DNA from 3 places in the Nonomuraea sp. 10N515B genome. Region 2 is predicted to be linked to each of the others. Evidence: riboswitches for the same ligand, from Rfam matches in the RefSeq annotation. Region 2 holds a riboswitch; each other region holds the start of a gene.
The links. A riboswitch is a leader RNA that binds a small molecule or an ion and turns the genes downstream of it on or off. The one in region 2 is predicted to bind S-adenosylmethionine.

Region 1 (9,659 bases), on a different contig from region 2:
GTGTTCAAGCTCAAGAAGAAGGAGACCGTCGAGGCCGTCCGCGGCATCGACCTCGACGTCGAACCCGGCCAGCTCGTCGCGTTCCTCGGCCCGAACGGCGCGGGCAAGTCGACCACGCTGCGCATGCTCACCACCCTCCTGCCGCCCACCTCGGGCAGCGCCACGGTGGCCGGGCATGACGTGGCCAGGGACCCGACCGGCGTACGCTCCCGCATCGGCTACGTCGGCCAGCGCAACAGCGCGGGTGAGGACTTCCTCGCCCGCGACGAGCTGGTCACCCAGGGCCGCTGCTACGGCCTGCCCGTCAGGGAGGCGGCGGCCCGTGCCGACGAGCTGCTCGACCTGCTCGACCTGACGCCACTGGCCAAGCGCAGGCCGGGCACGCTCTCGGGCGGCCAGCGCCGCCGTCTCGACATCGCGCTCGGCCTCGTCCACCGCCCCGACCTGCTCTTCCTCGACGAGCCCTCGACCGGTCTCGACCCGAAGAGCCGCGCCGAGATCTGGCAGCACATCCTGCGGCTGCGGGAGACGTACGGGACGACGTTGTTCCTGACCACCCATTACCTGGAGGAGGCCGACAGCATGGCCGAGCGGGTGGTGATCATCGACAACGGCCGGATCATCGCGGACGGCACCTCGGAGCAGCTCAAGAACGACCTGGCCGGCGACCACATCACGCTCACCACCGGCACGGAGGAGGAGGCGCGGCGGGCCGCGGAGATGGGCGGCGGCACGGCGGAGGGCACGACCGTACGCCTGCGGGTCGCCAACGCGGCCGCCGCTCTGCCCGAGTGCCTGCGCACCCTGGACGCCGCCGGCCTCAAGGTCACCACGGCCGAGACCACCCGCCCGACCCTCGACGACGTGTTCCTCACTCTCACCGGGAGAAGCCTCACCGATGACGACATTCCTGCGTGACACCACCACCGTCTTCTCGCGCGAGTTCAAGCCCGCCTTCCGCAACCCCGTCGGACTGCTGTTCGAGATGGGGCAGCCGCTGCTGTTTCTGTTCCTGTTCGGGTCGCTGCTGGACGGGGCGGTCGGCTCGTCGTGGCAGTGGTTCGTGCCGGGGATCCTGGTCATGATGTGCCTGACGGGACCCATGTCCGCCGGTTACACGCTGCTGGTCGAGCTGATCGGCGGCTCGATGGAGCGCATGCTGGTCACGCCGCTGAACCGGACGGCGATGCTGGTGGGCAAGGCCATGAAGGCGATGATCGTCCTCCTGGCCCAGGCCGTGCTGATCGTCCTGCTGGCGCTGCCACTGGGCTTCGAGCTGCACACGGCGGGGGTGCTGGCCGCCCTGGCCCAGCTTGTGGTCTTCGGGGTCGGGCTGGGGGCGTTCTCGTTCGTCCTGGCCATCAAGTCGGCCCCAGGCGGCACGTTGTTCTACATCGTCAGCCAGTCGATCATATTCCCCCTGCTGCTCCTGTCGGGGGTGCTGCTGCCGCTGGAGACGGCCCCAACGTGGCTGCGCGCGATCGGGCAGGTCAACCCGGTGACGTACATCGTGGACGCCCAGCGATCCCTGTTCGCGGGCGACCTCGTCGACCCCTCGATCCTGTACGGCACCGCTTCCGCCTGCCTGATCGCCGCAGCCGGTCTCTACCTGGGCAACCGCGCCATGCGCCAGGGCGTCAACTGATCAGGGACTGATCGCCAGGAACACGAACGCCGCGAACAACACCAGGTGCACCCCGCTCTGCATGAGCGTCGCCCGGCCGGGCACGACGGTGAGCGTCGAGACCACAACGGTCAGGGCCAGCAGCACCATGTGAGTGCCGCCCAGGCCGAGCAGCAGCGGCCCTTCGAGCCAGATGGACGCCACCGCGATGGCCGGAATGGTCAGCCCGATGCTGGCCATCGCCGACCCGAGCGCCAGGTTCAGGCTGATCTGGACCTGGTCGCGCCGGGCCGCGTTGAGTGCGGCGATCGTCTCGGGCAGCAGCACCAGCAGCGCGATCACCACGCCCACGAAGGCCTGGGGCAGTCCGGCCGACGACACCGCCAGCTCGATGACCGGCGACTCGACCTTGGCCAGGCCGACGACCGACACGAGCGCGACCAGCAGCAGCCCGAGGCTGGTCAGCGCGGTGCGTTCGGACGGCCTGGGCGCGTGCTCCTCCGGGTCGAGGGGCGCGCCGTCCCTGGGGACGGGGAGGAAGTAGTCGCGGTGCCGTACGGTCTGCGTCACCACGAACAACCCGTACAGCGCCAGCGAGGCCACCGCCGCGAAGGCGAGCTGGGCGGGAGAGAACGCCGGCCCTTGCGCGCTCGTCGTGAACGTGGGCAGCACCAGGCTCAGCGTGCTGAGCGTCGCCACGGTGGCGAGCGCCTTCCCCGTGCCCTCGGCGTTGAACACCGCGATCCGCCGCTTCATCGACGCGGTGCGCGATGACCTCGGCGTGGTGCACGGCGGCCAGCACCGCCCCGGCCAGCAGAAGGGCCGCGACGATCGCGATCGCGACCGGCAGCTCGCGGCCCCAGGTGAGCCCCAGCACGAGCAGCGCCAGAGCGGGTATGAGAACGGTCCGCAACCTCGCAGCGTTACGGAGCATATACAGGGCGTTGTTCCCTTCTTTTGGAGGCGGAAAATGGTTTCACCCTGATAATGCCTTGACATCACGTTTTGGCGGGAATGAAGGTGACCTCGTGGCCCATGTGATCGCGACAAAGACCGTGCCCTGGATCCCCGTGGCGCACCGCCTCGACGTCATGCTCTCCCGGACCGTTCCGCCCGCGGCGAGCACCACATCGGCGTTCGCGTTCGTCGCGGACGGGCTCGGCAGGACCCTGATGACCTGCGTCGATCGGGAGGGGCGCGGCTGGGACATCCCGGGCGGCCACCTCGAGCCCGGCGAGAGCGCGATCGACGCGGTGGTCCGCGAACTGCACGAGGAAACCGGCCTGCGCCTGCCGGCTGCCGCGCTGTCGATCTTCGCCTGGCAGCGTATCGAGCTCTTCGACGCCCCGCCCGCCGACTACCGTTACGCGTCGCTCACGTATATGGCCATGTTCCGCGCCGTCCTGCGGGGCCCGGGTGCCCCGACCCGCCCGCCGGCCGGCTCTGAGAGCACCCGCGCCGAGTGGCTGCCACGCGCGGACATCGAGCGCCTCTGCGGGCCCCGTACGTGGCTGACGCTGCTAGAGCGCGCGGGCTCGCTCTAGGTCTTTGCCGCGGTAGAGATGCTCGGGAATGCTGGCCAATGTGGACGGATGGACCTGCGCGCCCAACCCGTAGAACTTCTGGAAGCTCATGATCAGCGGCCGCCAAGCATCGGGATCGATCCGATCAACCGTCCCGGCCATCCTGATCTCTTCGTGCACCCACACCCGCTGGACCCGCACCTCGAACGCCAGCGTCCCGCCGTCGTCCCCCACCGGATGCACGGCCTCGACCACGGCCTCCATGCTGACCGGGCACTCGGCCACCCGCGGCGGCGCCACCGTCTCGGAAGGCGTGGCGGTCAGCCCGGCCCGCTGGAACTTGTCCGGCACGTACCGATATCCCCGCTCCCACTTGGAGTCCGGAACGGGATGGGCGCCGGTGGTGAGCGCCAGCCGGTCAACGGCGGTGGCGAGCGCGTCGGAGGGCAGGTTCAGGACGCATTCCCGCGTCCTGACCAAGTTGTGAGCCGTCTTGGCCCGTGAACCCAGGCCCAGCATGCCCCGCCAGCCGAGCCAGAAGGCCGACGACATGGGGGCCAGGTTGGGGGTGCCGTCCTCGTTCATGGAGGAGAGCAACACCACGGGCGTGCCGAAGTAGAGAATGTTGGGCTCGATCCTGGCATGCGGGTCCGCGTCCACGAAAATGCTCATGCGGATCAGTGTCGTGGCGCGTCAGGGGGGCCGCTGGCGGGTATCGGACCGCTCAACGGCGGCTCCGGACGCGGGCGCTCAGGGCCGCTTTGACCTCCGGCCACTCATCGGCGATCACGGAGAAGACGGCCGAGTCCCGCACCTTTCCTTCCTCACCCGGCGCCCACGAGGGTGACCAATTCCGCAGCACGCCTTCGAACCTGGCGCCGAGGCGCTCGATCGCCCGCCGCGAGCGTGCGTTCCTGGCATCGGTCTTGAGATCGACCCGCACCACCCCGAGCGCCTCGAACGCGTGGGTGAACAGCAGCAGCTTGGCCTCGGCGTTGATCCCCGTGCCCTGCGCCGAGGCCGCCAGCCACGTCCAGCCCACTTCGATGGCCCGCAGCTCGTCCCGCCCCGGCCAGCTCCGAGGATCCCAGAACCCCGTACATCCGACGGCCCTGCCGTCCGCCACCCGCACCTGCGCGAACGGCGTCAGCCCCGCACGCTCCCACTGGTCCCGCAGGTACGCCTCGATGTCCGCGCCTCGGGGCACCAGGGTGAACGTGTAGGCGGAGCGATCCTCCTCCGCCGCCCACGCCAGATCCGCCGCATGCCGCATCGCCAGCGGCTCCAACCTGACCAGCGATCCGCGCAGCACGGGGACATCGAGTGGCAGGCTCATCGAAACCCTCCTCATCGTTCCTGGCGTTGGCACCTTGCCGCTTCGGGCAGGTTGCCGGACCGTCACCGGGCCAGGTCCCTCAGATCCTCTGGATGACTATCGGTGCGGAGATGATGCCCGACTCCAGGGAGGGCCGTCAACGCGACGCTTCTGGCGGAGCCGGGCAGCTCGGCGCCGTTCAGCAGCCGTCGCCCGCGGGAGTTCTGTCAGTGCCGTGTGCGATGATCCCCCGCATGGACGGAAGCACGGTTCTGCAGACAGCAGCCGAATGCGAGAGATTCCTGCGTTCAGCAGCCGACCGGAGCTGGGCGGAAACCCCCATTCCCGGAATGGACTGGACCGCCGCACAGGCCGTGGCTCACGTGAGCGACTGCCTGCTGTGGTATGCCGCTGATCTTGCCGCTGGGAAGCAAGAGCTCAGCACGACGGAGATCCATGTCCGTCCTGAGTCGAAGCCGGACGACCTCATCACCACGATGACCACATACGCCACGATCCTCGCGCGGGTCATCGACGCGACTGCGCCCGGGACTCGCGGGTGGCATCCCTGGGGTCTCGCCGACGCGTCCGGTTTCGCCGCGATGGCCTGCGACGAGATGCTCGTGCACACCGCCGACGTCGGCTCTGGGGTCGGCCAGGGCTTCCTCCCTGCCGAGAAGCTCGCGGCGGCCACCGTGCGTCGCTTGTTTCCGTGGGCGCCGGCGGACACGGACCCGTGGGAGACGTTGTTGTGGGCCAACGGCCGCGCCGACCTCCCCGGTCAAGAGCGGCAGGTGGGGTGGAGATGGCACTGCGCCCCACTGACCGAATGGAAGGGCACCAACCCCAGGCGCCGAGTGACTCACTAGGCACCCGTCGCTGGATCTCCAGCACCTACATGGGCGTCTGGTGGAGGAGGACGACACGCCAGCCATCCGGGGTCCGGCGGTAGACCGTCGAGGCGTACCACGAGGACGTCTCGTCGCCGGTCGTGCTCGTCAGTTTGTAGGCGACCACGGCTCCGGCGTCGCCGAGCGGTTTGACCACGACGTCGTGCGCCTGGTTACGCCGGTCCGGATTTCCGCTTCCTTTGGCATACATGTCGAGAACCTGCTGCTTGGACACGATGCCGTAATTTCCCATGGCGACGAAGTCATCGGCGCAGTATTCCGCGAAAAAGCCCTCGTCGAAGGCCGCGTCGGCGTCCAGCATGCGCTGCTCGATTTCCGCCAGCGTCTTTTCGGTGTCGCTCATGCCGTCCCACTCCTTGGTGAAGGTGCGGTCCAGGCTGCCAGCCGTACCTGACACCTCCCGACAGGTACGGCCGACGACAGCTCTCGTTCAGCGAGGTTTTGGTGCTGAGCCGGTCCTGGCGACCGGCTCAGCACAGATCATCCCCCGGCTATGAGCGGAGCGAGGGCGCGAGCGAGCCGCCCCAGGGGAGCCCGTCCGTCGGCCACAACTCGGCCTGCCGCTTGAGCGTGTTCTCGACCCTGCCGCCCACGGGGCAGCGGAAGCCGTGCGGGGGCACGGTCAGCGAGATCAGGTAGTTGTCGATCGGCACCGTGCTGCACTCGTCCTTGCCGTAAATGCGGTGGCCCCAGCCTTCGTAGGTGAGGAGCACCGCCTTGGAGCCGAGCTGGCGGCCCACGTTGGCGGACCAGATCCACGGGGTGGAGGGGTCGTGGATCGAGTTTCCCAGCAGGATTGGAGCACTGCCCGTGTAGCGCAGCGTGTGCTGCGGGTTGGTGGTGGGGTGGTTGAGGCAGACGGGCAGGTCCTCGATCGGCATCGGGTTGAACCGCATGTCGGGTGCCAGGCGACCGGAGTTTCGCATGATCTCGGCGTACTCGTCATAGTTGCGCACCCGGAGGTTGTAGTCCTCGCAGAGAATCACGGTCGGCAGCTGGGCGACTTCTCCAGTCACGGGCTGGCGTCCGGGCAGCGGCGGCATCCACGACGGCGGCTCGCCACCGTCCAGGGCGCGAAGCATCTCGCTCAGCAGCTGCCAGGCGGGCCCCTCGGTGCCCAGCACGCCGTTCCACAGGACCTGCAGCTCGGTCATCGGGCGATCCGTGACGCCCGGCCAGTAGAGCTCGCCCTTCTGCGCCTTGTCCAGCAGCCTCTTCCACACCGCCCGGACGTCCTGCCCGTGCAGGGCGCAGCCGGGCTCCTGGTCGCACCAGCCGACGAACTGGTCGAAGGCGTCCTCGACGGCGAGCGCCTCGGTGTAGAGGAACGCCTTGACGCCGAGGCTGTGGTCCATGTTGCTGTCCAGGGCCAGCGCGCGGATCCGGTTGGGGAACAGCTCGGCGTACATCTGCCCGAGCAGGGTGCCGTACGAGACCCCGTAGAAGGTCAGCTTCTCTTCGCCGAGCGCGGCGCGCAGGGCGTCCATGTCACGCGCGACGTTGACCGAGTCGACGTGGTCGTACAGGGGGCCGGTGCGGGCCCGGCAATCGGCGTGCAGCCTCTTGTTGTAGGCGGTCCACTTGTCGAAGTCGGCCTGGCTCTTCATGACGGCGTACGGCATCTCGTTGTACACCGACGCCGAGCAGATCACCGGGTTACTGCGGCCCACGCCCCGGGGATCGAAACCGACGATGTCGAACCGCTTCTGGATCTCCTCGGTGAAGAATCCGGGGGAGCTGTAGGCGAACTCCACACCCGATCCGCCCGGGCCACCCGCGCCGAGCACCAGAGACCCGATCCGGGCGGCGGGATCGGTGGCCTTGCGCCGGGCGACGGCCACGTCGACGGTGGGCCCGTCCGGCTTGGACCAGTCGATCGGGACGGTCAGTGTGCCGCACTCGGCGGCGGGCTCCTCTTCGCAGGGCTGCCATGCGATGCCGCCACTCCCGCTGACCGCCGAGACACCGTTCTCAGCGGCCGCCGCGGCCGGCAAGACGGGTAACAGCACCGCCATCGCCATGAAAGCGGTGGCGAGCAGGGAAGATCTTCTTCGCACGTTGCTCCAATCGTTTGGTCGGTCAGCCGGCCCGCTCACGCGGCACGCGGCCGATCTTCGATCATTCCCGGTCGGCGCCGCGCGCGGAGAAGAAATGGAAATTTCCTTCACAGCGACCGGGATCAGCGCATTTCAGAAGATTTGTGCCGTTCTGGGGCCTGTCGCCTATCGGTCATCCTTCGTCGCACCCGCAGCTACGTCTGATGACCAGAGGGGCATGCGCGACGAGCGAACAGGATGCATGGCCGAACAGCAGGTCGATGGCCTGCTCTGCCATGGCCTGCAGCGGCTGGCGGGTGACTGTCAGCGCCGGGGCGGTGTGGGCGCTCTCAGGGGTTCCGTCCAGGCTGATCATGGCGATCCGGTCGGGGACGGGAAGGTCGCATGCCCACGCCCCTGACAGGACCCCGGTTGCCTGCTCATCGGTGGCGGTGATCAGAGCCTGTGGCATGGCGCCTTGGCCTGCGAGGCGGCGGGCCAGGGCGTCCGCTGCTGCCCGTGAGTAGTCACAACGCAGTAGGACGGCATCAGGATCGTCGGCGACGGCCGCGTGCCATGCAGCCCGCCGCGCCCCCACCGGTCCTGTGTCGTGTGGGCCGGCCAGGAAGGCGATGTGCCGGTGCCCGTGCGCGCGTAGGTGCGCGACCGCTTCCTGGACGGCATTCTGGTTGTCGGCCGCTACGACAGGTGCGCGCCCGCCGGTCGGGCCGTTGTGGACGTAGACGGCGGGTACGCCCGCCGCTTCGGCGCGGGCCGCCACGTCGTCCTCCCCGTCCGCGGAGACGATCACCAGAGCGTCGACCTGGGCGGCGAGGAAGCGATCGACGAGGTGCCGCTGCCGGTCGGCGGAGTAGTCAGCGTTGCCGACCAGTGTGAGTCGATCGCGCTTGTCGAGCGCCTGCTCGATATGCCTGGCCAGAGCGCCGAAGTAGGGATTGGACGCGTCAGCCACGACCAGGCCGACCACCCCTGTGGTGCGTGAGCGCAATGCGCGCGCGATGCGGTTGGGGCGATAGCCGAGCTCGGCTGCGGCGGCCAGGACGCGTTCTCGGGTCGCGGCGGCGACAGGACGAGGACCGTTGTTGATCACATAGCTGACCACTGCCGTGGAGGTCCCCGCTCTACGGGCCACATCGGCCAGCGTGATCGGCTTATCTGCGCGATTCGTCATGGCGGTTTACATTCTCTCATCTAATCGATTAGATATGGTGGCGATTCTAAACGTTTAGATCCGGAGGAGACCGTGCCGTCACTTCCCTTGATCATCGATACCGACACCGGCTCCGACGACGCGGTGGCGCTCCTGCTCGCGGCCGCCAGCGGTCTGGGCGACGTCCGTGCCGTCACCACAGTGGCGGGCAACGTACCTGTGGCTACGGGCACTCGCAACGCGCTCATCTCACTGCAAATAGCTGGATGTGTCGACGTCCCCGTCCATCCCGGGTGCGAACGCCCGATGACGCGCGCGCCGTCCACCGCCCAGCAGGTGCACGGCCACGACGGGATGGGCGACGTCGGTCTGCCCGAGCCGCTGCGAGCCGCCGAGCCGCAGCACGCGGTCGACGTCTTGCTGTCCTACCCGCGATGGCACCCAGGAGAGCTGACGCTGGTCACTCTGGGCCCACTCACCAACATCGCCGCCGCCCTGCTGCGTGATCGCGATCTGCTTACCCGGTACCGGCATGTGTACTGCATGGCCGGTGCCGCAGACATGCGCGGCAACATCTCGGCCACCGCCGAGTTCAACGTCTGGGCCGACCCCGAGGCCGCTCGGGTAGTACTGCAGGCCGCCACACCGGACAAGGTCACCTGGATCGGCTGGGACGTCTCCCGAACGGACGCGGTCATGACGCCCGCAGACCAGCTCCGCCTGGGGCGGCTCGGCACGCCCATGGCCACCTTCGCGCACCGCATCAACCGGACTGTCAACGATTGGGCCCGCGACGTCACCGGCCTGCCCGGATACGATCTCCCCGATCCCGTCACCATGGCGGTGGCGCTGCGGCCCGAGCTGGCCATCGAGCGGGAGCAGGTCCATGTGGACATCGCCCTCGGTGAGGAGACTCGCGGCCAGCTGATCATAGATCGCCGCCGATCGGCTCCCGTACCCAACCTGACGCTCGTCCGACGGGTCAGCAGCACCGGCTTCAAGCAGTTGCTCTTCGACACGTGCGCCCGAACCCCGGGCCAGGCGTCAGCACCCGACCCTCACCCAGAAGGACACCGATG
Region 2 (9,659 bases):
TGGTCACGACGATCTTGCGAGCCCGGCCGAGCAGGTCGAGGGTCGCGTTCTCCAGCTTGAGACCGACCTCCTCGGCGATGACCTGGCCACCGGTCAGGATGGCGATGTCGGCGAGCATGGCCTTGCGGCGGTCGCCGAAGCCCGGGGCCTTGACGGCCACGGAGCGGAACAGACCGCGGATCTTGTTGACGACCAGGGTGGCCAGGGCCTCGCCCTCGACGTCCTCAGCGATGATCAGCAGCGGCTTGCCGGACTGCACGACCTTGTCGAGCAGCGGCAGCAGGTCCTTGTTGGCGGAGACCTTGCTGTTGACGATCAGGATGTACGGGTCCTCGAGCACGGCCTCCATGCGGTCGGAGTCGGTCACGAAGTACATCGACGTCATGCCCTTGTCGAAGCGCATGCCCTCGGTGAGCTCGAGCTCCAGGCCGAAGGTGTTGCTCTCCTCGACGGTGATGACGCCTTCCTTGCCGACCTTGTCCATCGCCTCGGCGATGAGCGCGCCGATCTCGTTGTCGGCGGCGGAGATGGAGGCGGTGGAGGCGATCTGCTCCTTGGTCTCCACATCCTTGGCCAGCTTGGAGAGCTCCTCGCTGACGCGCTCGACGGCGGCCTCGATGCCCTTCTTCAAGGCCATCGGGTTGGCGCCGGCGGCCACGTTGCGCAGGCCCTCGCGCACCAGCGCCTGGGCGAGCACAGTGGCCGTGGTGGTGCCGTCGCCGGCGACGTCGTCAGTCTTCTTGGCGACTTCCTTGACCAGCTCGGCGCCGATCTTCTCCCACGGGTCCTCGAGCTCGATCTCCTTGGCGATGGAGACACCATCGTTGGTGATCGTGGGAGCGCCCCACTTCTTCTCCAGCACGACGTTGCGGCCCTTGGGGCCCAGGGTCACCTTGACGGCGTCGGCGAGCTGGTTCATACCGCGCTCGAGACCGCGCCGGGCGTCCTCGTCAAACGCGATCATCTTGGCTGCCATAAGGCTAGACCTCCCAGATACAGGGTGGCTTGTCCTGGACCGAGCCGACGCCCGCGACGGCATGAGCCTGCATCTCCTTCGGCAGACCCCATCGTCTCGATCCGAGTTGCTGGCACTCTGCTGCACAGAGTGCCAACGAACTGTTTAGCACTCTACCCTGCCGAGTGCAAGCGAACGTCTACCTTCCTGCGGTTCCCGCCCTGGTCAGTCCGTCTGTACGGCGAGCCGCTCACCGTGCGGCTCGCCGTAGGTCGACGAAAGAATGGAGGCCGCCTCGCCCGGACTGCGTTGCCGTGCGATGCCGCCACCGGGTGCATACCAGTGACGAAAATCAGACCGCCCGGACAGACTCCGCCTGCGGCCCCTTCTGGCCCTGCGTGATCTCGAACTCGACGCGCTGGCCCTGTTCGAGTGCTCGGTACCCGTCCATCAGGATCGCTGAGTAATGGACGAATACATCCTTACCACCGTCTACCGCGATGAAGCCGTAGCCCTTGTCCGCGTTGAACCACTTGACGGTGCCCTGCGCCACTTCCGACTCCTCTTACTGGGCTTACAGATCTCGCCCATTCCACCGCGAGACCGTAATCGCCTGACTTAACTGAAAAACAGCCAGACGATCGCCTCGACCATACCTGTGGCACGGGGTTTGGCAACAGAGTCAATCCGCAAACGACGCATTTCTTCGCAGAGTACCTTGTTCAACGTTGAATTAGTCGGGAAAAGGAGAAGGCGCCCACTAGGGGGCGCCTTCCAATGATGTGATCGATCGCACTCAGCCGCCGGCGACCGCCGGGATGATGGAGATCTGAGTGCCCTCAGGGGCGGGAGTGTCGAGCCCCTCGGCGAAACGGACGTCCTCTTCTCCCACGTAAACGTTGACGAAACGCCGAATCTTGCCCGATTCATCAAGAATTCTCGCGCCGATCCCCGGGTAGTCGGAGTCGAGCTTGGCGAGCACGTCACGAAGCGTCGCGCCCTCGCCACTCACTTCCGCGTTCCCCCCGGTGTACGTGCGCAGGATCGTGGGGATCCGCACAGAAACGCTCATGGTTATCTTGCCTTTCCTGGTTGTCAGACAGCCGCGCGGAACGCGTCGAGAGAGGGCCGGATCACGGCGGTGGGCTGGGCGTCGTCGCCGGTGATGGCGTCGAGCGTCTTGAGCCCGTCACCAGTGTTGAGCACCACGGTCTCGGCCTCGGGATCGAGCCGCCCGCTCTCGGCGAGCTTCTTCAGCACGCCCACGGTAACCCCGCCCGCGGTCTCGGCGAAAATGCCCTCCGTCGAGGCCAGAAGCTTGATGGCGGCCACGATCTCGGGGTCCGTGACGTCCTCGACGGCCCCTCCGGTGCGGCGGGCGATGTCGAGCACGTACGGCCCGTCGGCGGGGTTGCCGATGGCCAGCGACTTGGCGATGGTGTCCGGCTTGACCGGCTGGACGACGTCGTGCCCGGCCTTGTACGCGGTGGAGACCGGCGAGCACCCGGCCGCCTGCGCCCCGAAGATCTTGTAGGGCGTGTCCTCGACCAGCCCCAGCGCCACCAGCTCCTTGAAGCCCTTGTCAATCTTCGTGAGCTGCGACCCGGAGGCGATAGGGATGATGATCTGCTCGGGCAACCGCCACCCGAGCTGTTCGGCGATCTCGTACGCGAGCGTCTTGGAGCCCTCGGCGTAGTAGGGCCGCAGGTTGACGTTGACGAACCCCCACTTGTCGCCCAGAGGGTCGCCGATCAGCTCCGAGCAGAACCTGTTGACCTCGTCGTAGGTCCCCTCGATCCCGATCAGCCTCCCGCCGAACACCCGGGCCATGGCGATCTTGGCGGCTTCGAGGTTGGCGGGGATGAACACGCAGGCGTCGAGCCCGGCCCGCGCCGCGGCGGCCGTGACCGCGCCCGCGAGGTTGCCCGTGGAGGAGCAGGAAAGCGTGTGGAAACCGAAGTTACGTGCCGCCTCGACGGCGATGGCCACCACCCGGTCCTTGAAGGAGTGGGTGGGGTTGCCGGAGTCGTCCTTCACGTACAGGGACTTCAGGCCGAGCGCCTGCCCGAGGTTGCCCGCCTTGACCAGCTTGGTCCAGCCGGGGTTCATGTTGGGCTTGGTGGCGACGTCGGCCGGCACGGGCAGCAGGGAGCGGTAGCGCCAGATGTTGGCGGGACCGGACTCGATGTCCGCGCGGGTCACGGCGCCGAATTCGTAGGCCGCTTCGAGCGGCCCGAAACACTCCAGACACGCGAAGCTGGGGCCGAGAGGGTAGCGCGTGCCGCACTCGCGGCAGGACAGAGCGACAGCAGGACCAAAGTCGAGCGACATGAAGCGAGGCCTTCCCTCATCTTCGCCCGCGGCCACCTTGACCGCGAACCGGAATTGGCACCTTGTCCCGGTCGGCCTCGCCCTGTCGCGAGTCACAAGCCGGGAGGGTTGCCGGGGCTTCGCAGGGCCGGTCCCTCCACCCCTCTGGATGAGCAATATGCAGTTGTTGAAAGGGACTCTACCCGCTTAAGTAGGCGGAATTACCATCCGTCTCAGCATTCGAGACGGGCAGTCTCAGCGATAGTCCTCACCGAGCACACCCTGCACGTATTTCCTGGCCTGGTGAATGCGGGATTTGGCGGTGCCCAGCGGGATGCCGAGCTGCTCGGCCACCTCGTTGTAGTCGAGCTGGACGATGTCGCGCAACACCAGCGCCTGCGCCAGGTCGGGCTTGTCGGCCTCCAGCGCCTCCATCGCGTCGAGCAGGTCCAGCCGGGAGCCGGCGATCACGCTCACCCGCCGCACGTCGGGCTTCTGCACGGGCAGTTCCTCCGACGTCTGCTCCGCCGCCCGGCGCTTGAGCGATCGGTAGGTGGTCCGCGCGCAGTTGGCGGTCACGATGTGCAGCCAGGTGCTGAACCTGGCCCGCCCCTCGAAGCGGCCGATGTTGCGGGCCACGGCCAGCAGGGTGTCCTGGGAGGCTTCCTCCGCGTCCTGGTGGTAGGGCAGGATCCGGGCGCAGTGGCGCATCACATCGGGCTCGATCCTGGCCAATAGCTCACCAAGCGCGCGATGATCTCCGGCTGCGGCGGATCGGGCGAGTTCCTCGGTTAGCTCATCAAGCGCCATAGCTGGGATCCTATGATCGAAGGGAGCCATGATGAACAGCGTCCTGGTCGCCTCCAACAGAGGGCCTGTCTCCTTCACCGTCTCCGACGACGGCGAGTTGACCATGAAACGTGGCGGGGGCGGGCTGGTGTCCGGGCTGTCCGGAGTGGCCAAGGAAGACGGCGTCCTGTGGGTTTGCGCGGCGCTGTCCGACGATGACCGCAGCGCCGTCCGGCTGTCTCCCGGCGGCCGGATCGACCAGGCCGGCTACGACACCGGGCCGCTGCGGATGCTGGACATCCCGCCGGCCACCTTCCACCGCGCCTACAACGCCGTGGCCAACTCCACGTTGTGGTTCGTCAACCACCTGCTCTACGACATCCCCAACGCACCCAACTTCGGCACCAGGTTCGGGCGCGAGTGGGAGTCCTACCGCGACTACAACGGCGCGTTCGCGCTGGCCCTTGCCGAGGAGGCCGGGCACGGCGCGCGGGTGATGGTGCAGGACTACCACCTGACGCTGACCCCTGCGATGCTCCGGGCCGAGCGGCCCGACCTGCGCATCGCCCACTTCAGCCACACCCCGTGGGCCCCGCCCGAATACTTCTCCCTGCTGCCCGACGAGGTGGTCGGCGAGGTCCTGGAGGGCATCCTGGGCGCCGATCACGCCGGGTTCCTTACAGGAAGGTGGGCGGGGGCGTTCATGGACTGCTGTGAAGCGCTGCTCGGCGCCGAGGTCGACCGGGTGGCCCACAGCGTCACGCACGAAGGCAGGACGACCAGGGTCGGCGTGCACAGTCTCGGCGTGGACGGCGCGGCGTTGTGGGACCGGGCCTGCGAGCCCGATGTCGAGTCCTACATGACCGCGATCAGGGATCAGGTCGGCGACCGCAAGCTGATCGTCCGCATCGACCGCACCGAGTTGTCGAAGAACATCGTGCGCGGCCTGGTCGCCTATGGCGAGTTCCTGGCCGCGCATCCCGAATGGCACGGGCGTGTGGTGCACCTGGCCTTCGCCTATCCGAGCCGGCACGACCTGCCCGAATACCGCGAATACACCGCCTCGGTGCAACGCAGCGCTCAGGAGATCGAGAACGAGTTCGCCACCGAGGACTGGGACCCGCTGATCCTCAACGTCAACGACGACTACCCGCGTTCGCTGGCCGCCTACCGGATGGCCGACGTGTTGCTGGTCAATCCCATCCGCGACGGGATGAACCTGGTCGCCAAGGAGGGCCCGGTCCTCTCGGACAACTGCGCGCTGGTGCTCTCGCGCGAGGCGGGGGCGGCGGCTGAGCTGGGCCCGTACGCGATCATGGTGAACCCCTACGACATCAGCGGCACGGCCGCCGCCCTGCACGAGGCGCTCATCATGCCCGAGGACGAGCGCAGGCGACGCCGCGACAAGTTGTGCGCGGCGGCCACCGCCCTGCCGCCCCAGAAGTGGCTGGCCGCCCAGCTCGACGCCCTGGCTTAGTTCCAGTCCGCGTACTTGAGCGCGTCGGACAGCCCCGGCGTGTTCCACTGGTCCACGACCAGGATCTTGCTCTTCGGCAGATACCACTCGCGCTGCGTGAAGCGGGCCTTCGTACCGGCGCCTGAGTAGGACACGCAACGAGCCTGCCAGGCGTTGTAGACGGCCTTGTGCCCCTCGCCGACCTGGCGCAGGCCCCGCGTCACCTTCGGGCCGATGATCTCGCCCCACTTCTTGTTGACCGGGCAGGGCTGCACGTCGCTCGCCGTGTAGAAGGGGTTCTTGCCGGTGTAGGGGCCCCAGCCCTCCGCCCCGATCTTGATGTTCTTGGGGCCGAGGAGATAGAAGGCGTCACATTGGGGCGTGCCCCAGCCCTGTGGTTTGCCGCACTTGCCCGTGACGACCTGGACCACGTCGGCGCCGAAGCGGTGCACCTCCCACTGGATCGGAATGTAGAGGGTCAGGCCGTTGCGGAACTTCAGCGGCTGGGCGGGCGCGGCGGCGTTCGCGGGCAGCGCGGCGGTCAGGACGGTGGCCGCGGCGACGGCCGCGACGGCGAGGGAGCGCTTGGACATGCGCCCGACACTAGAGATCGCGACTTGCAGTTCACTCATGAACGACTGAACGCCGACGTGAGCTCCTCCAGCAGCGCGACCACCCCTTCCGGGCCGTCCACCACGATGTCGGCGCGCTCGGCCAGCTCGGCCACCTCCGCCGAGCCGCTGCACACGGTCACGCCGGGCAGCCCGGAGGCGCGTACGGCCTCGAATGCGGCCAGATCCCCCAGATCGTCGCCGGCGAAGAGAACGGACCTGGCGGCCCGCTCGGCCAGGAACAGGCTGAGCGCGTGGCCCTTGTCCATGCCCGGCGGCCGCAGCTCCAGCACCATGCGGCCGGGCTCGACCACCAGCCCATGCTTGTCGGCCACCCGCGCCAGCGGCTCGCGCAGCGCGGCCAGCGCGCCTTCGGGGTCGGGGCTGCGTCTGGTGTGCACCGCGACGGCCCGGCCTTTGTCCTCGATCCGCACGCCGTCCAGCCCGAGATCGTCGAGCAGCAGCTGCAGCTCCGCCTCGGCCCGCGGCACGCCCGGCGGGGGCGGCGGCGCGGAGATCCGGCCGTTCTCCCAGCGCTCGAAGCCGTAGTGCCCGAGTATGACGAGCCCGGGCACGTCGGCCAGCCCCGGCCCCAGCTCCAGTGCGGTGGCCGGGGGGCGGCCCGTCACGATGGCGACGGCCAGGACGTGCGCGCCCAGCTCGGCGAGGACCGCGGGCGCCTTCGGGTGGATCACGGCGGTGGCGGGATCGGGCACGATGGGCGACAGTGTTCCGTCGAAGTCGAGCCCGATCACGGCGCCTGCCGGATCCTTCAAGATCGCTTCCATTCCAGGGATGTTCCTCACGCGGCTGCCGTACCCAGCCGGTCAGGGGCGCATGCCAAGCCTTCTTGCCGCACGGTCGCGCTGGCGGGTGGAGCGCAGTCTGCGCAGCCGCTTGACCAGCATGGGGTCCTGCTCGAGCGCCTCCGGCCTGTCGATCAACTCGCCGAGCAGCTGATAGTAGCGGGTGGCGGAGAACCCGAAGGTCTCCTTGATGGCCTGCTCCTTCGCGCCCGCGTGGCGCCACCATTGGCGTTCGAAGGCGAGGAGCTCGAGATCGCGTTCTGTCAGGGGTTGGCGGGACGTTTCCTGGGCAGCATTGTCACCGCTGAGCGGTGCTCCCATGGTGTCCTCCTCGAAAGGGGCGTGCGACGATCTCGTCACACGCACGCGGCCCGAGCCAATCGTAATGTGCGGAGTGGTGCTGTTCACGGCGGATTGGGAGACGTACAGTCACGAAATGTGACCTCAGTAATCACCCTCCTCACCGACTATGGGCTCGAAGACGGGTATGTGGCGGCCTGTCATGGCGTGATTGCCGGGATCGCCCCGCAGGCGCGGGTGATCGACGTGTGTCACCTGATCCCCTCCGGGGACGTGCGGCGCGGCGCGGCGGTTCTCGCCCAGGCCATCCCCTACCTGCCGGCCGGCATCCACATCGGCGCGGTCGATCCCGGCACGGGCGGCGCCAGGCGCGCGGTGGCGGTCGAGGCGGGCGACCGGGTGTTCATCGGCCCGGACAACGGGCTGCTGTCGTGGGCCGTGCGCGCCAGCGGCGGCGCGCGGGTCGCGTACGAGCTCAGCAACGACGAGCACTTCCTGCGGCCGGTCTCGCCGACCTTCCACGGGCGGGACGTGTTCGCACCGGTCGCGGGGCGGCTCTGCCGGACTCCGTCGGGCTCCGGCGGGCTGCGGCTCGCGGATCTGGGGCCCGAGGTCCCGGTCGACCGGCTGGTGACGCTACCCGAGCCGACGTCCTACCTGCGCGAGGGGTCGGTGGAGGGCGAGGTGGTCTCGGTCGACCGCTATGGCAACACCCAGCTGTCGATCGCGGCCGGGGACCTGCAGGCGCTCGGGGTCCGGGTGGGCGACACGCTCGGGGTGTGGCTGGGGCGGCGGCAGTTGTCGCTGCCGTTCCGGGAGACGTACGCGGCGGTGCCGCCGGGCGAGTTGGTGGCGTTCGCGGACTCGGCCGGTTTGATCGCGATCGCCGTCAATTCGGGTGACGCGGCGCAGCGGCTCGGGCTCCCACCGGGGGCGCATGTCCGACTTTCGCCTACCCAATAGGAGGAAAGCGACAGATCGGAATTACTCCGCGTATCGGTCTGTTTACTGAAGCGTCGCATGCGGGTGGGCATTCGCGTGTCAGAATGCACATCGGCGTCCCCTCCTTACCGCTCGAGGTTGACGTGTACCAGCCGCCCGTTGTGCCGCCCTCACCCATGTCCTTACTCCCAGCCATGCCGCCCAGCCCACCCCCATCCCGGCTCAGCGATGCCGCCCGGGCAGTGACCTGATGAACAGGATCATCGTTCCCGTTCTGCTCGCCGCGCTCGTGGTCGGGGTCGCCTCGCCCAGCGCCTCCGACGACACGGGCGAGGCCGCGCGTGCCGGTCAGTGGCAGCTGGACACGCTGCGCCTGCCCGAGGCCTGGGGGGCGACCAAGGGCGCGGGCGTGCTGGTCGCCGTGCTCGACACGGGCGTCAACGGCCGCCACCCGGATCTGGAGGGCGCCGTGATCCAGGGGCCCGACCTGACCGGCGCCGACCGCAGCGCGGGACTTTGGGGCCGACACGGGACCGCCATGGCCAGCCTGATCGCCGGTCGCGGGCACGGCAACCGGCACGGCGTCGTCGGCGTGGCGCCGGCGGCCAAGGTGTTGTCCATCAGGGTCACGCTGGAGAACGGCGACCCGCTGCGCCGCAGACAAGCCTCCGGCGGACGTCAGCCGCTGGCCAAGGGCATCCGGTACGCGGCCGACCACGGCGCCGACGTCATCAGCATGTCGCTGGGCGGCGGGAGCGGCGCGTGGGAGGGATCGGCGGATGAGGAGGAGGCCGTCAGGTACGCGATCGGCAAGGGCGCGGTGCTGGTGGCCTCGTCGGGCAACGACGGCGAGACGGCCAACAGGAAGAACTTTCCCGCCGCCTATCCCGGGGTGATCGCCGTGGGGGCCGTGGACCAGCGGCTCAAGGTGGCGGGGTTCTCCAACCGGCAGGACTACCTGTCCGTGGTCGCGCCGGGCACGCAGATCGTCACGGCGGACGGCGGCGACTCCTACGTGGTCGGCGACGGCACCAGCTCGGCGGCGGCCATGGTGGCGGGCATCGCGGCGCTGATCAAATCCGCTTATCCCCATATGTCGCCCTACCACGTGCGCACGGCCATCGAACTCGGCGTCCTGAAGCGGCCGACGGCCGGCTACAACCGCAGCTACGGGCACGGGGTGGCCAACGCGCTGCTGGCCCTGCGCGCGGCGGAACAGCTGTCCGCCCCCGCACGCCCGCCGGCCCCCTCCATCGCGGCCGCTCCCACCCCATCGTCCAGGGCGGCGGTGGTGGCGGGCATGCTGGCGCTGGTGGCCGCCATGGCGGTGTGGGTCCTGGCGACGCATCGCGGGCGCAGAAGGGGTGTAACCTAGCAAGCGCTTGTGTGATACTCCGGCTATGACGCATGCGATCGAGGGCTGGTTCGCCGTCGACGCCGACGGGGTCTTCCTGCTGGGCACCCGGTGCACGGCCTGCGGCACCGTCTGC
Region 3 (9,659 bases), on a different contig from region 2:
GCGAACAGACCGGTCCACAGCAGGGCGACGTCGTAGCGCCTGGGCAGGGTCACGATCCGGTCGTAGAAAAACCCGGCCTGGTGCGCCAGCCCCCACACCAGGATCATGTTGAGCCAGCCCACCCCGTCCACGCCGTACCGGAAGCGCAGCACGTCCACCACCAGGGCCGCGCCGCCGAGCCAGATCAGGGCCAGTACGTCGTAGCGCTGGTGCAGCCACAGCGCCACCGGAAGCAACGCGATCAGCATCAGGTAGACGGCGAGGAACCACAGCGGGCTGAGCACCAGCACCACCACACGCCACATCCAGTCCACCTCGAACGTGAACGTGACCGCCGCCCCGACCGCGACCCACACCCCGGACAGGAACAACGCGGGTAAGGCCAGAGCCCGGATTCGCCGCCAGACGAAGGACCCGATGCCCACGCCGCGCTCCCGGGCCCGGTGCCAGGACAGCAGGTGCACATGCCCGCCGACGTAGAAGAACAGCGGCAGCACCTGCAGCAGCCAGGTGAGGATCCACAGCCCCGAGGTGAAGCCGAGCGGGCTGGTCGGCTCGGGGCCGTGCGGCTTCCACACGAGAATCGTGAACGCCCAGTGCCACCCCACCACGACGATCAGGCTCAGCGCCCGAAGCCAATCGACGTATTTGTCGCGTTCTGGGGGGTTCACTTGTCGATATCACCCACAACGAAGAACATCGAGCCCAGAATGGCCACCATGTCGGCCACGAGGTGCCCGGGCAACATTTCCCGCAGCACTTGAATGTTGCTGTACGAGGCCGAGCGCAGCTTGAGCCGCCACGGCGTCTTGTCTCCCTTGGAGACCAGGTAGTAGCCGTTGATGCCGAGCGGGTTCTCGGTCCAGGCGTACGTGTGCCCCTCCGGCACCTTGAGCACCTTCGGCAGTCGCTGGTTGATCGGCCCCGGAGGCAGCGAGCGCAGCCGTTCGACGCAGGCGTCGGCCAGCTCCAGCGAGACCTTGAGCTGTTCGAACAGCACCTCGAACCGGGCGTGGCAGTCGCCCCCGCTCCGAGTGATGACCTTGACGGGCAGCTCGGGGTAGGCCAGGTACGGCTCGTCGCGACGCAGGTCGAAGTCCACCCCGGAGGCCCGGGCGATGGGACCGCTGACGCCGAACTGCATGATCTGCTCGTGCGTGAGCACCCCGACGCCCTTGGTACGGGCCAGGAAGATGTCGTTGTGCAGGATCAGGTCCTCGATGTCCGGCACGCGGCGGCGGGTCTCCGCGACCGCCTCCGACACCCGCTCCAGCCAGCCGAGCGGCAGGTCCTCCTTGAGCCCGCCGACCCGGTTGAACATGTAGTGCATGCGCCCGCCGGAGATCTCCTCCATGACCGCCTGGATCCGCTCGCGCTCGTTGAAGGAGTAGAAGATCGGCGTCATCGCGCCCAGCTCCAGTGGGTAGGAGCCGAGGAACATCAGGTGGCTGAGCACCCGGTTGAGCTCGGCCAGGAGCGTACGCGCCCACACGGCCCTGACCGGCGGCTCCATGCCGAGCAGGCGCTCGGCGGCGAGCACCACGCCCAGCTCGTTCGCGAACCCCGACAGCCAGTCGTGCCGGTTGGCCAGCATGATGATCTGCCGGTAGTCGCGGACCTCGAACAACTTCTCCGCACCACGGTGCATGTAGCCGATGATCGGTTCAGCGGTGGCGATGCGCTCGCCGTCCAGCGTCAGCCGGAGCCTGAGCACTCCGTGCGTTGACGGGTGCTGCGGCCCGATATTGAGGATCATGTCCTCGGTGGCCAGCTCCTTGGCGCCCGCACCGATTCCGACCACGCGTTCCGTCATATGGCCATGCTGCCACCGTCCCAGTTGGTGATCCAGGGTGGGGGATGGTCAAGGAATGGTATGGAAACGCATCCCTACTGCGGTCTTGGGGAGGAGTCGGGGGAACGGGGGGAGATAGCACGATGAAGAAGGTTCTGTTCGATGTCGCTGTCTTGATCGCGCGGGTGGCGACGGGCGTGGTCTTCATGGCGCACGGCTTGCAGAAGTGGCAGCACGGACTCGGCGCCACCACGCAGGGCTTCAGGGAGATGGGAATCCCGTTGCCGGAGCTCTCGGCCGGCTTCGCCAGCGTCGTCGAGACCGTGGGCGGCCTTTTCCTGATCCTCGGTCTGCTGGTCCGGCCGGTCGGCCTGCTGCTGCTCATCAACATGCTCGGTGCGATCGCCTTCGTGCACTCGACGAAGGGGATCATGGTGACCGAGGGCGGCTGGGAGCTGGCGGGTGCGCTGGGTGCGCTGAGCCTGCTGTTCCTGGCGGTCGGCGGCGGGCGGATCGGACTTGACGCGCTGTTCGGGGCGATTTTCCGGCGTCGTGCCGAGCGCCGCGCCGCGGAGGGCGGCATGGGTGCGGGCGCCCACCGGCGCGGCGGAGGTCCGCTGTCGCCCTCGGAGCCCACCGCCTCTGAGCGGCCGAACGTGCCCAGGCAGCCGACGGCGTCCAGGTCGGACCTGAGCGACGAGGAGATGCGGGACATCGACGCGCTGGTCTCCGACGACCAGCCGGAACACCGCAAGCCGCCGAACCGCTGAGCCGTCGAACCGCTGAGCCGCTGAGCCGCTGAGCCGCTGAGCCGCTGAGCCGCTGAACCGGTGCCGGTGAGCGGGGCTGAGCCGCTGACCCGGCAGCTCAGCGGGAGACCAGGTCCCGCAGTGCCTCGACCAGCCGGTCCACGTGCTCCTGCGTGGTCCCGATGCCGATCGAGGCCCGCACCGCGGACGTCGTGCCGTCCTCGCATCCGGCGTCCTCACGGTCGTGCCCGCTTCGGCCCAGCAGGTGCCGCACGAACGGGTGCGCGCAGAACTTCCCGTCGCGCACTCCGATGCCGTACTGACTGGACAGCGCCTCGGCCACCTCGCGAGCCGAGTACCCGTCCACGGTGAACGACACGATCCCCACCCGCGGGTGATCGTCCCCCCACAGGGACAGCTCTCGCACGCCCTCGATCGAGGCCAGCCCCGACCGCAGCCGGGCCAGCAGCCGCTCCTCCTCGCGTACCAGCGCCGTCCAGCCGGTGGCGGTGAGCGCGTCGCAGGCGGCGGCCAGCGCGATCGCGCCCAGCACGTTCGGGGTGCCCGCCTCGTGGCGCGGCTCCGGGTCGTCGTGCCACTCCGCCTCTTCCTCGACCGAGCGCACCGCGCCCCCGCCCTTGAGGTACGGCTCCCCGTCGGCCAGCCAGTCCCGGCGCCCGATGAGCACTCCGGCCCCGAACGGCGCGTACAGCTTGTGGCCGGAGAATGCCACATAGTCCAGGTCAAGCGCGGTCAGGTTGAGCCGCCGATGCGGTACGAGCTGCGCCGCATCCACCAGAATGCGGGCCCCGTGCCGGTGTGCGATGTGGGCCAGGGCGGCGATGGGCCACAGCTCGCCGGTGACATTGGACGCGGCGGTGACCACGAGCAGCTTCGGCCCCTCGATCCCGGCCAGCGCCTCGTCGGCGGCGCGGACGGCCTCGCCGGGGAAGGCGGGCGGCGCTAGCCGTACGGACTTCCGCCAGGGCAGGAGCGAGGCGTGGTGCTCGGTGTCGAAGACGACGGTGGTGGTGCCCGCGGGCAGGCAGCCGGCCAGCAGGTTCGTGGCGTCGGTGGTGTTGCGGGTGAAGATCACGGCGTCGTCGGGACGAGCGCCGACGAACGCCCTGACCGTGTGGCGGGCCTGCTCGTACCTGGCAGTGGTGAGCTGGGAGGCGTAGCCGGCGCCACGGTGGACGCTGGAGTAGGCCGGGAGCGCGGCGGCGACGGCGGCGCTGACCGGCTCCAGACAGGGCGCGCTGGCCGCGTAGTCCAGGTTGGCGTACCCCACCAGGCGGCCACCCTTGACCGGCACCTGGAGGTCGGCCCCGAGCACCGCGGGGATCGGCCGGCTCGCGGCGGCGGGGACCTGGGTCTCGCCCGAAGCCTGGGCGGGGACGGAGTCGAAGATCGTCAGCGTGGACACGGCACATCTCCCTCAGGGACCATCGGACCCCTGGAGCAGCCACGGAGCCCGCGCTTGCCCGCCACACCGCGTGGCGGACCAGGTCTTCACCCGGGGCACCCCGCCGCGGACGCGAGGGTTGCCGGCCAGCTAGCCGGGGCTTGTCGCTGGCACTCATGACCTACGCCCGCACTATAACCCAGTTCCCACGGCAAAACGCAAACCGGCGAACTTTGACGGCTCTCTCCTCCTGCTCGGCCTGTCGTGGGTGGTGCAGCTCACTCAGCCGCTGTCCGTCGTCTTCGGCCACGAGATATCGGGACGCGACCTGATCCTGCTGCTCGACGTCGTGTTCTCGCTCGACTCGGTCATCACCGCGGTCGGCATGGTGGACAACCTCGGCGTGATGATCGCGGCCGTCGTGGTGGCGGTGCTGGTCATGCTGTTCGCCTCCGGGCCGATCAGCCGGTTCGTGGACCGTCGTGGAGCTGCTGAACATCCGGATGCGCGGCAGGCACGCCAAGCAGTCCGAGCAGCAGGAGGCGGAGCCGGAGGCTTCTACTATGAAGTAGTGCGCTTTGATCCTTGGAATCCGGATTTTGTGGCCTACCCGTACCGGGTCTACGACGAGCTGCGGCGCGAGGCGCCCGTCTGCTACTTCGAGCCGACGAACCAGTGGTTGATCTCGCGCCACGCCGACGTGAACACCCTGCTCAGGGACCGCCGTCTAGGGCGGTCCTTCCTTCACGTGGCCACGCCAGAAGAGTTCGGCAGGCCGCCCGAGCCGGACTTCCAGGAGCCGTTCTGGCGCGTGATCAGGGCGGGCATGCTCGACGTCGAGCCGCCCGTGCACACGCGGCTGCGCCGGCTGGTCTCCAAGGCGTTCACGCCGCGCATGGTCGAGTCCCTGCGCCCGCGCGTGCGCGCGATCGCTGCGGGCCTGGTGGACACGTACGTGGAGAAGTGCGGCGGGGATCTGATCGCCGAGGTCGCCGAGCCGCTCCCGGTGACCGTGATCGCGGAGATGCTCGGCATCCCCGACGGGGAGCGTCACTTGCTGCGCCCCTGGTCGGCTGACATCTGCGGCATGTACGAGCTCAACCCCACGCTCGAAGCCCAGCACACTGCGGTACGCGCGGCCGCGGAGTTCGCCGATTACCTCAAGGCCCTGGCCCGCGAGCGGCGGCGCCGCCCGGGCGACGACCTGATCAGCGCGCTGGCCGCGATCGATGAACTGACCGAGGACGAGCTGGTCGGCACGTGTGTCCTGCTGCTCAACGCCGGCCACGAGGCCACCGTGAACGTCACGGGCAACGGCTGGTGGTCGTTGTTCAGGAACCCCGGCGAGCTGGCACGGCTGCGTGCCGACCGCTCCCTGCTGCCCACGGCCGTGGAGGAGCTGATGCGCTGGGACACGCCGCTGCAGATGTTCGAGCGGTGGGTGCTGGAGGACATCGAGGTCCACGGCGTGACGATTCCGCGCGGGTCGGAGGTCGCGCTGCTGTTCGGCTCGGCCAACCGGGACCCTGAGGTGTTCGAGGATCCCGACCAGCTGGATGTGGGGCGGGTGGACAACCCGCACATCTCCTTCGGAGCCGGCATCCATTTCTGTCTGGGCGCGCCGCTGGCCCGCATCGAGCTCATCGAGTCGTTCGGCGCGCTGCTGGACCGGGCGGCCACGCTGGAGTTGCGCCATGAGCCGGCCTGGAAGCCCGGCTACATCATCCGCGGCCTGCACGCCCTGGAGCTGACCGCCGAGTGACGTGAGGGGAGTCAGCCGAATCCGCCGTCCCGGCGCCGTCAGCCGAATCCGCCGTCCTGGCGCCGTCGGCCCAGGCCTGCTCACCGTCGCTGGTCGAGCCAGCCGAACCCGCCGAGGCCCGACGGGTCGATGAGCTCCCCCTCCTCCGACGCCCTGGCCAGGGCCCGCAGGTAGGCGCGCGGATCGGTGCCGGCCAGCTCCATGGGCGGCCGGGCGCCGGTGATCCCCAGGGCCCGCAGAGCGTCACGCTGTGTGGACAAGGTTGTGGATATCGCGCCGGCCCGCCGCCCCGCCGCGGCGCACGCGTCGAGCGCGACATGGGCCGTGATATCGCAGGTCCCGTCGGGAATCGGGGAGACGACGGCGCCGTCGCGGTATCCCGTCAGCGTGCCGCACATCGGCCGGTTATCCACAGGGTGTGCATAGTCGATGGCGATTGCCCGGCCCCTGGTGAGGCGGGTCACGACCGACGCCCAGGCCTCGTCACGGGGGCGGCCGATCTCCGCCCGAGAGCCCACCCGGGACAGTGGCCACCACCGATCCATCCACTCCCGGTCGGCGGGCCGCAGCGGGCCGCCGAGGCGCTCCTCGCCCGTACGGATGTTCACCAGGACGAGTCGCGGGCCGTCGGGCGTCTGCTCGGCCACGTCCACCGGGACGTTGTCGAGCCACTCATTGGCGATGGCCAGCCCCGTGATGCGCTCCGGCAGGTCGCGGCGCCAGCCGATCCGCTCGGGAAGGGCCTGCGGCCTGGGGGAGAGATCGACGGCCGTGACCCGCAACCGGTCGCGCAGCGCGGGGTCGGCGGCGGCCAGAACTTGGGCCACCAGCGCGCCCTCTCCTGCGCCGATGTCGACCAGGTCGAGCGTCTCGGGCTCACCCAGCTCGGCGTCGAGCTGTCTCAGCAGCGCCAGCACCGCGTCAGCGAACACCGAAGAGGCGCTGACCGAGGTGCGGAAGTGGCCCGACGGGCGCTCGCGGAGGTAGAAACCCGCCTCGCCGTACAACGCCCGCTCCGTCGCCGCACGCCACGTGAGCCACATGTCTGGACTATCTCACGACTGGCATCTGACGCGCACAGTCATCGTTTGACTACTCATTGCTGTCGCATTGCGCTACCGTTACCCAGCGTCATCGCATGGACGCGCTCTGCCAACCCCCCACTGGCGGAGTCGAACGAAGCAAAGCATCCGCGGCCCGGTGCCGCGAAACCGAGAGGAGCTCTCATGCTGAAGAAGATCCTGGTCGTGGCCGGAGCCGCCGCCATGCTGTCGCTGATCGCCCCGCCGGCGCACGCCGACATCACAAACGGCAGCGGCGGCGTGCTTTCCGGCAACCAAGTGCACGTTCCGATCGGCATCCCGATCAACGTCTGCGGCAACGCGGTGGCCGTTCTCGGTCACGCCATCGCCGGCTGCAAGGGCGGCGCCAAGGTGATAGGTCACTGATCAACGAAGAGAGCCCGGGCCGGCGCGGTCCGGCCCGGGCTCCCGGTCCTGGCCGGTCAGTCGGCGGATGAACCCGGCCAGGCGCACCTCCAAGGGGCCGCAATCGTATGCGGGCGTCGGGTCCTACCAGGACTCGGCGCCCGCGGCCATGCGATGTACCCCTCTCCTCATCTCTTCCGACAGGGGGTGCACTATTTGTCTGCCCTTGTCCCTTTTGTCGTTAACTCAACATGCGGCAAAGCACCGGTCACATCTCTAGTGCTGAGAGGCCGTTACGCTGGTCGGCAGTGCCATTTGCTCGACAGGGGTGTGACGTCATGGACGCAGGGGATCGCCCGGCACGGCTGACCGTCGGCGTGCTCGGCTCGGGCAAGGTCGGCTCGGCTCTCGGCGCCGCGTTGGCGCAGGCAGGACACCGGGTCGTGGCCGCGAGCGGGGTTTCGGACAACTCCCAGCGATGGGCCTCGGAGCGGCTCGGCGTCACGCTGTCGCGTCCCGACGAGGTCGTGGCGGCGGCCCAGCTGATCCTGCTCACCGTGCCCGACGACGCGCTGCCCGACCTCGTCAACGGTCTGGCCACCACGGGAGCCGACCTGAAGGGCAAGCTGCTGGTGCACACCAGCGGGGCCTACGGGCTGTCCGTGCTCGATCCGGCGGCCAGGGTCGGCGCGCTGCCGCTCGCGTTGCATCCGGTGATGACGTTCACGGGCCGCGACGACGACCTCAACAAGCTCACCGGCATCTCCTACGGCGTGACCGCGCCCGACACGCTGCGCCCCATCGCCGAGGCCCTGGTGATCGAGATGGGCGGCGAGCCGGTCTGGATCGCCGACGCCGACCGCGCCCTCTACCACGCGGCGCTGGCCGGGGCGGCCAACCACATGGTCACGCTCGTCGCGGAGTCGCAGGAGCTCCTGGGACGCATCGGCGTCGAGCATCCGGGGCGCATGCTGGGCCCGCTGCTCGGCGCCGCGCTCGACAACGTGCTGCGGCTGGGCATCGCCGGCCTGACGGGACCGGTCGTGCGCGGCGACGCCGGCACCGTGCGCAAGCATGTGGACGCGCTGATCCTGGCGGCTCCGGAGGCGGCCGACGCCTACATCGCGCTGGCCAGGCTCACGGCCGACCGCGCGCTGGCCGCCGGCCTGCTCAAGCCGGAGGAGGCGGAGCGCCTGCTCGACGCTCTCGGGGGCAACATATGGACCTGACAGCGAGGCCGTGAAGAGGGAGGGCTCTATGGATCTGATCGTCGCCAGGAACCGGGACGACCTGGTCAAGGCGCGCGCCGGTGGCGAGGTGGCCCTGGTGCCGACCATGGGCGCCTTGCATGAGGGGCACCGGTCGCTGATCAGGCTCGCCCGGGCCCGGGCCGATCAGGTCGTGGTCAGCATCTTCGTCAATCCCCTGCAGTTCGGGCCAACCGAGGATTTTTCCCGATATCCCCGTACGTTTGACGCCGACCTCGAGATGTGCCGGTCCGAGGGCGTGGGCGTGGTGTTCCATCCGTCCGCCGAGGACATGTACCACCCCGATCGCCAGGTGAGCCTTCTCTCCGGCCGGATGGGCGAGATCGTCGAAGGCGCCTCGCGGCCGGGGCACTTCGACGGCGTGCTGACGGTCGTGCTCAAGCTGTTCAACCTGGTCCAGCCGCACGTGGCGATCTTCGGGCAGAAGGACGCCCAGCAGCTCGCGCTGATCCGGCGGATGGTGGCCGACCTCGACGTGCCGGTCGAGATCATCGGCGCGCCCACCGTACGCGAGCCCGACGGACTGGCCTTGTCCAGCCGCAACCGCTACCTGTCCGCCGCGGACCGGCAGGTGGCGCTGGCGCTGTCCCGGGCGCTGCGCGAGGGCGCCGCCGAGCCGGCCCCTTCCAGGATCCGGGCGGCCGCGCAGCAGGTGCTCGACGCGGCGGGCCCCGAGCTCGACGTGGACTACCTGGTCCTGGTGGACCCGGCGACGTTCACCGAGGTAGAAGAGTCGCACACGGGTGAGGCGGTGCTCGCGGTGGCCGCGAGGGTCGGTGGCACGCGGCTGATCGACAACGTCACCCTGACCTTGAATCCCACCTGAGGCGGATTACCGTCGAGATCATGACCGCCCCGGGGCATGCGCACGCCGCGCCGGGCGTTATCGTCATATTGACGAAATCGCCTCAGTGAGGAGACCCCGAATGAGCGCACCGGCGATTCCCTTGCGGCTGACCGCTCCCGCGCCCGGCTGGACCGCCGAGGCCGACCTGGTCGTCGTGGGCTCCGGCATCGCGGGCCTGACCGTGGCCCTGCACTATGCCGAGCTGGAACCGGCCGCCAAGGTCATGGTCGTCACCAAGGACGTGTTGTCGGCGGGCTCAACGCGCTGGGCCCAGGGCGGCATCGCGGCCGTGCTCGACCCGCGCGACACGCCTGAGGAGCACCTGAACGACACGCTGCTCGCCGGGGTCGGCCTGTGCGATGTGAAGGCGGTGCGGACGCTGGTGACCGAGGGCCCCGCCGCGCTGCGC

Region 1: another riboswitch for S-adenosylmethionine. It lies ahead of ACTWQA_RS51030 (GNAT family N-acetyltransferase); the one in region 2 lies ahead of thrC (threonine synthase).
Region 3: another riboswitch for S-adenosylmethionine. It lies ahead of ACTWQA_RS13695 (aminotransferase class V-fold PLP-dependent enzyme); the one in region 2 lies ahead of thrC (threonine synthase).

Annotation. Positions count from the first base shown of each region.
Region 1 covers NZ_JBQQBQ010000074.1:7,741-17,399, reverse strand. The annotation lists gene ACTWQA_RS51055 (ATP-binding cassette domain-containing protein) at 1-918, shown strand, start outside; gene ACTWQA_RS51050 (ABC transporter permease) at 899-1,645, shown strand; gene ACTWQA_RS51045 (calcium:proton antiporter) at 1,646-2,380, opposite strand; gene ACTWQA_RS51040 (NUDIX domain-containing protein) at 2,653-3,168, shown strand; gene ACTWQA_RS51035 (flavin reductase family protein) at 3,145-3,819, opposite strand; gene ACTWQA_RS51030 (GNAT family N-acetyltransferase) at 3,872-4,483, opposite strand; SAM riboswitch class I at 4,492-4,582, opposite strand; gene ACTWQA_RS51025 (maleylpyruvate isomerase N-terminal domain-containing protein) at 4,705-5,331, shown strand; gene ACTWQA_RS51020 (nuclear transport factor 2 family protein) at 5,357-5,716, opposite strand; gene ACTWQA_RS51015 (alpha/beta fold hydrolase) at 5,865-7,430, opposite strand; gene ACTWQA_RS51010 (LacI family DNA-binding transcriptional regulator) at 7,603-8,601, opposite strand; gene ACTWQA_RS51005 (nucleoside hydrolase) at 8,674-9,659, shown strand, end outside; gene add (adenosine deaminase) at 9,657-9,659, shown strand, end outside.
Region 2 covers NZ_JBQQBQ010000067.1:23,098-32,756, reverse strand. The annotation lists gene groL (chaperonin GroEL) at 1-976, opposite strand, end outside; gene ACTWQA_RS49550 (cold-shock protein) at 1,308-1,508, opposite strand; gene ACTWQA_RS49545 (MoaD/ThiS family protein) at 1,752-2,027, opposite strand; gene thrC (threonine synthase) at 2,051-3,286, opposite strand; SAM riboswitch class I at 3,300-3,441, opposite strand; gene ACTWQA_RS49535 (RNA polymerase sigma factor) at 3,521-4,075, opposite strand; gene ACTWQA_RS49530 (alpha,alpha-trehalose-phosphate synthase (UDP-forming)) at 4,107-5,531, shown strand; gene ACTWQA_RS49525 (hypothetical protein) at 5,528-6,103, opposite strand; gene otsB (trehalose-phosphatase) at 6,139-6,909, opposite strand; gene ACTWQA_RS49515 (DUF3263 domain-containing protein) at 6,949-7,248, opposite strand; gene ACTWQA_RS49510 (SAM hydrolase/SAM-dependent halogenase family protein) at 7,366-8,190, shown strand; gene ACTWQA_RS49505 (S8 family peptidase) at 8,420-9,544, shown strand; gene ACTWQA_RS49500 (Zn-ribbon domain-containing OB-fold protein) at 9,570-9,659, shown strand, end outside.
Region 3 covers NZ_JBQQBQ010000008.1:31,754-41,412, forward strand. The annotation lists gene ACTWQA_RS13680 (acyltransferase family protein) at 1-671, opposite strand, end outside; gene ACTWQA_RS13685 (NADH-quinone oxidoreductase subunit D) at 668-1,813, opposite strand; gene ACTWQA_RS13690 (DoxX family protein) at 1,936-2,562, shown strand; gene ACTWQA_RS13695 (aminotransferase class V-fold PLP-dependent enzyme) at 2,660-3,967, opposite strand; SAM riboswitch class IV at 4,013-4,128, opposite strand; gene ACTWQA_RS13700 (cytochrome P450) at 4,215-5,708, shown strand; gene ACTWQA_RS13705 (SAM-dependent methyltransferase) at 5,789-6,751, opposite strand; gene ACTWQA_RS13710 (chaplin family protein) at 6,935-7,156, shown strand; gene ACTWQA_RS13715 (Rossmann-like and DUF2520 domain-containing protein) at 7,474-8,364, shown strand; gene panC (pantoate--beta-alanine ligase) at 8,393-9,229, shown strand; gene ACTWQA_RS13725 (L-aspartate oxidase) at 9,330-9,659, shown strand, end outside.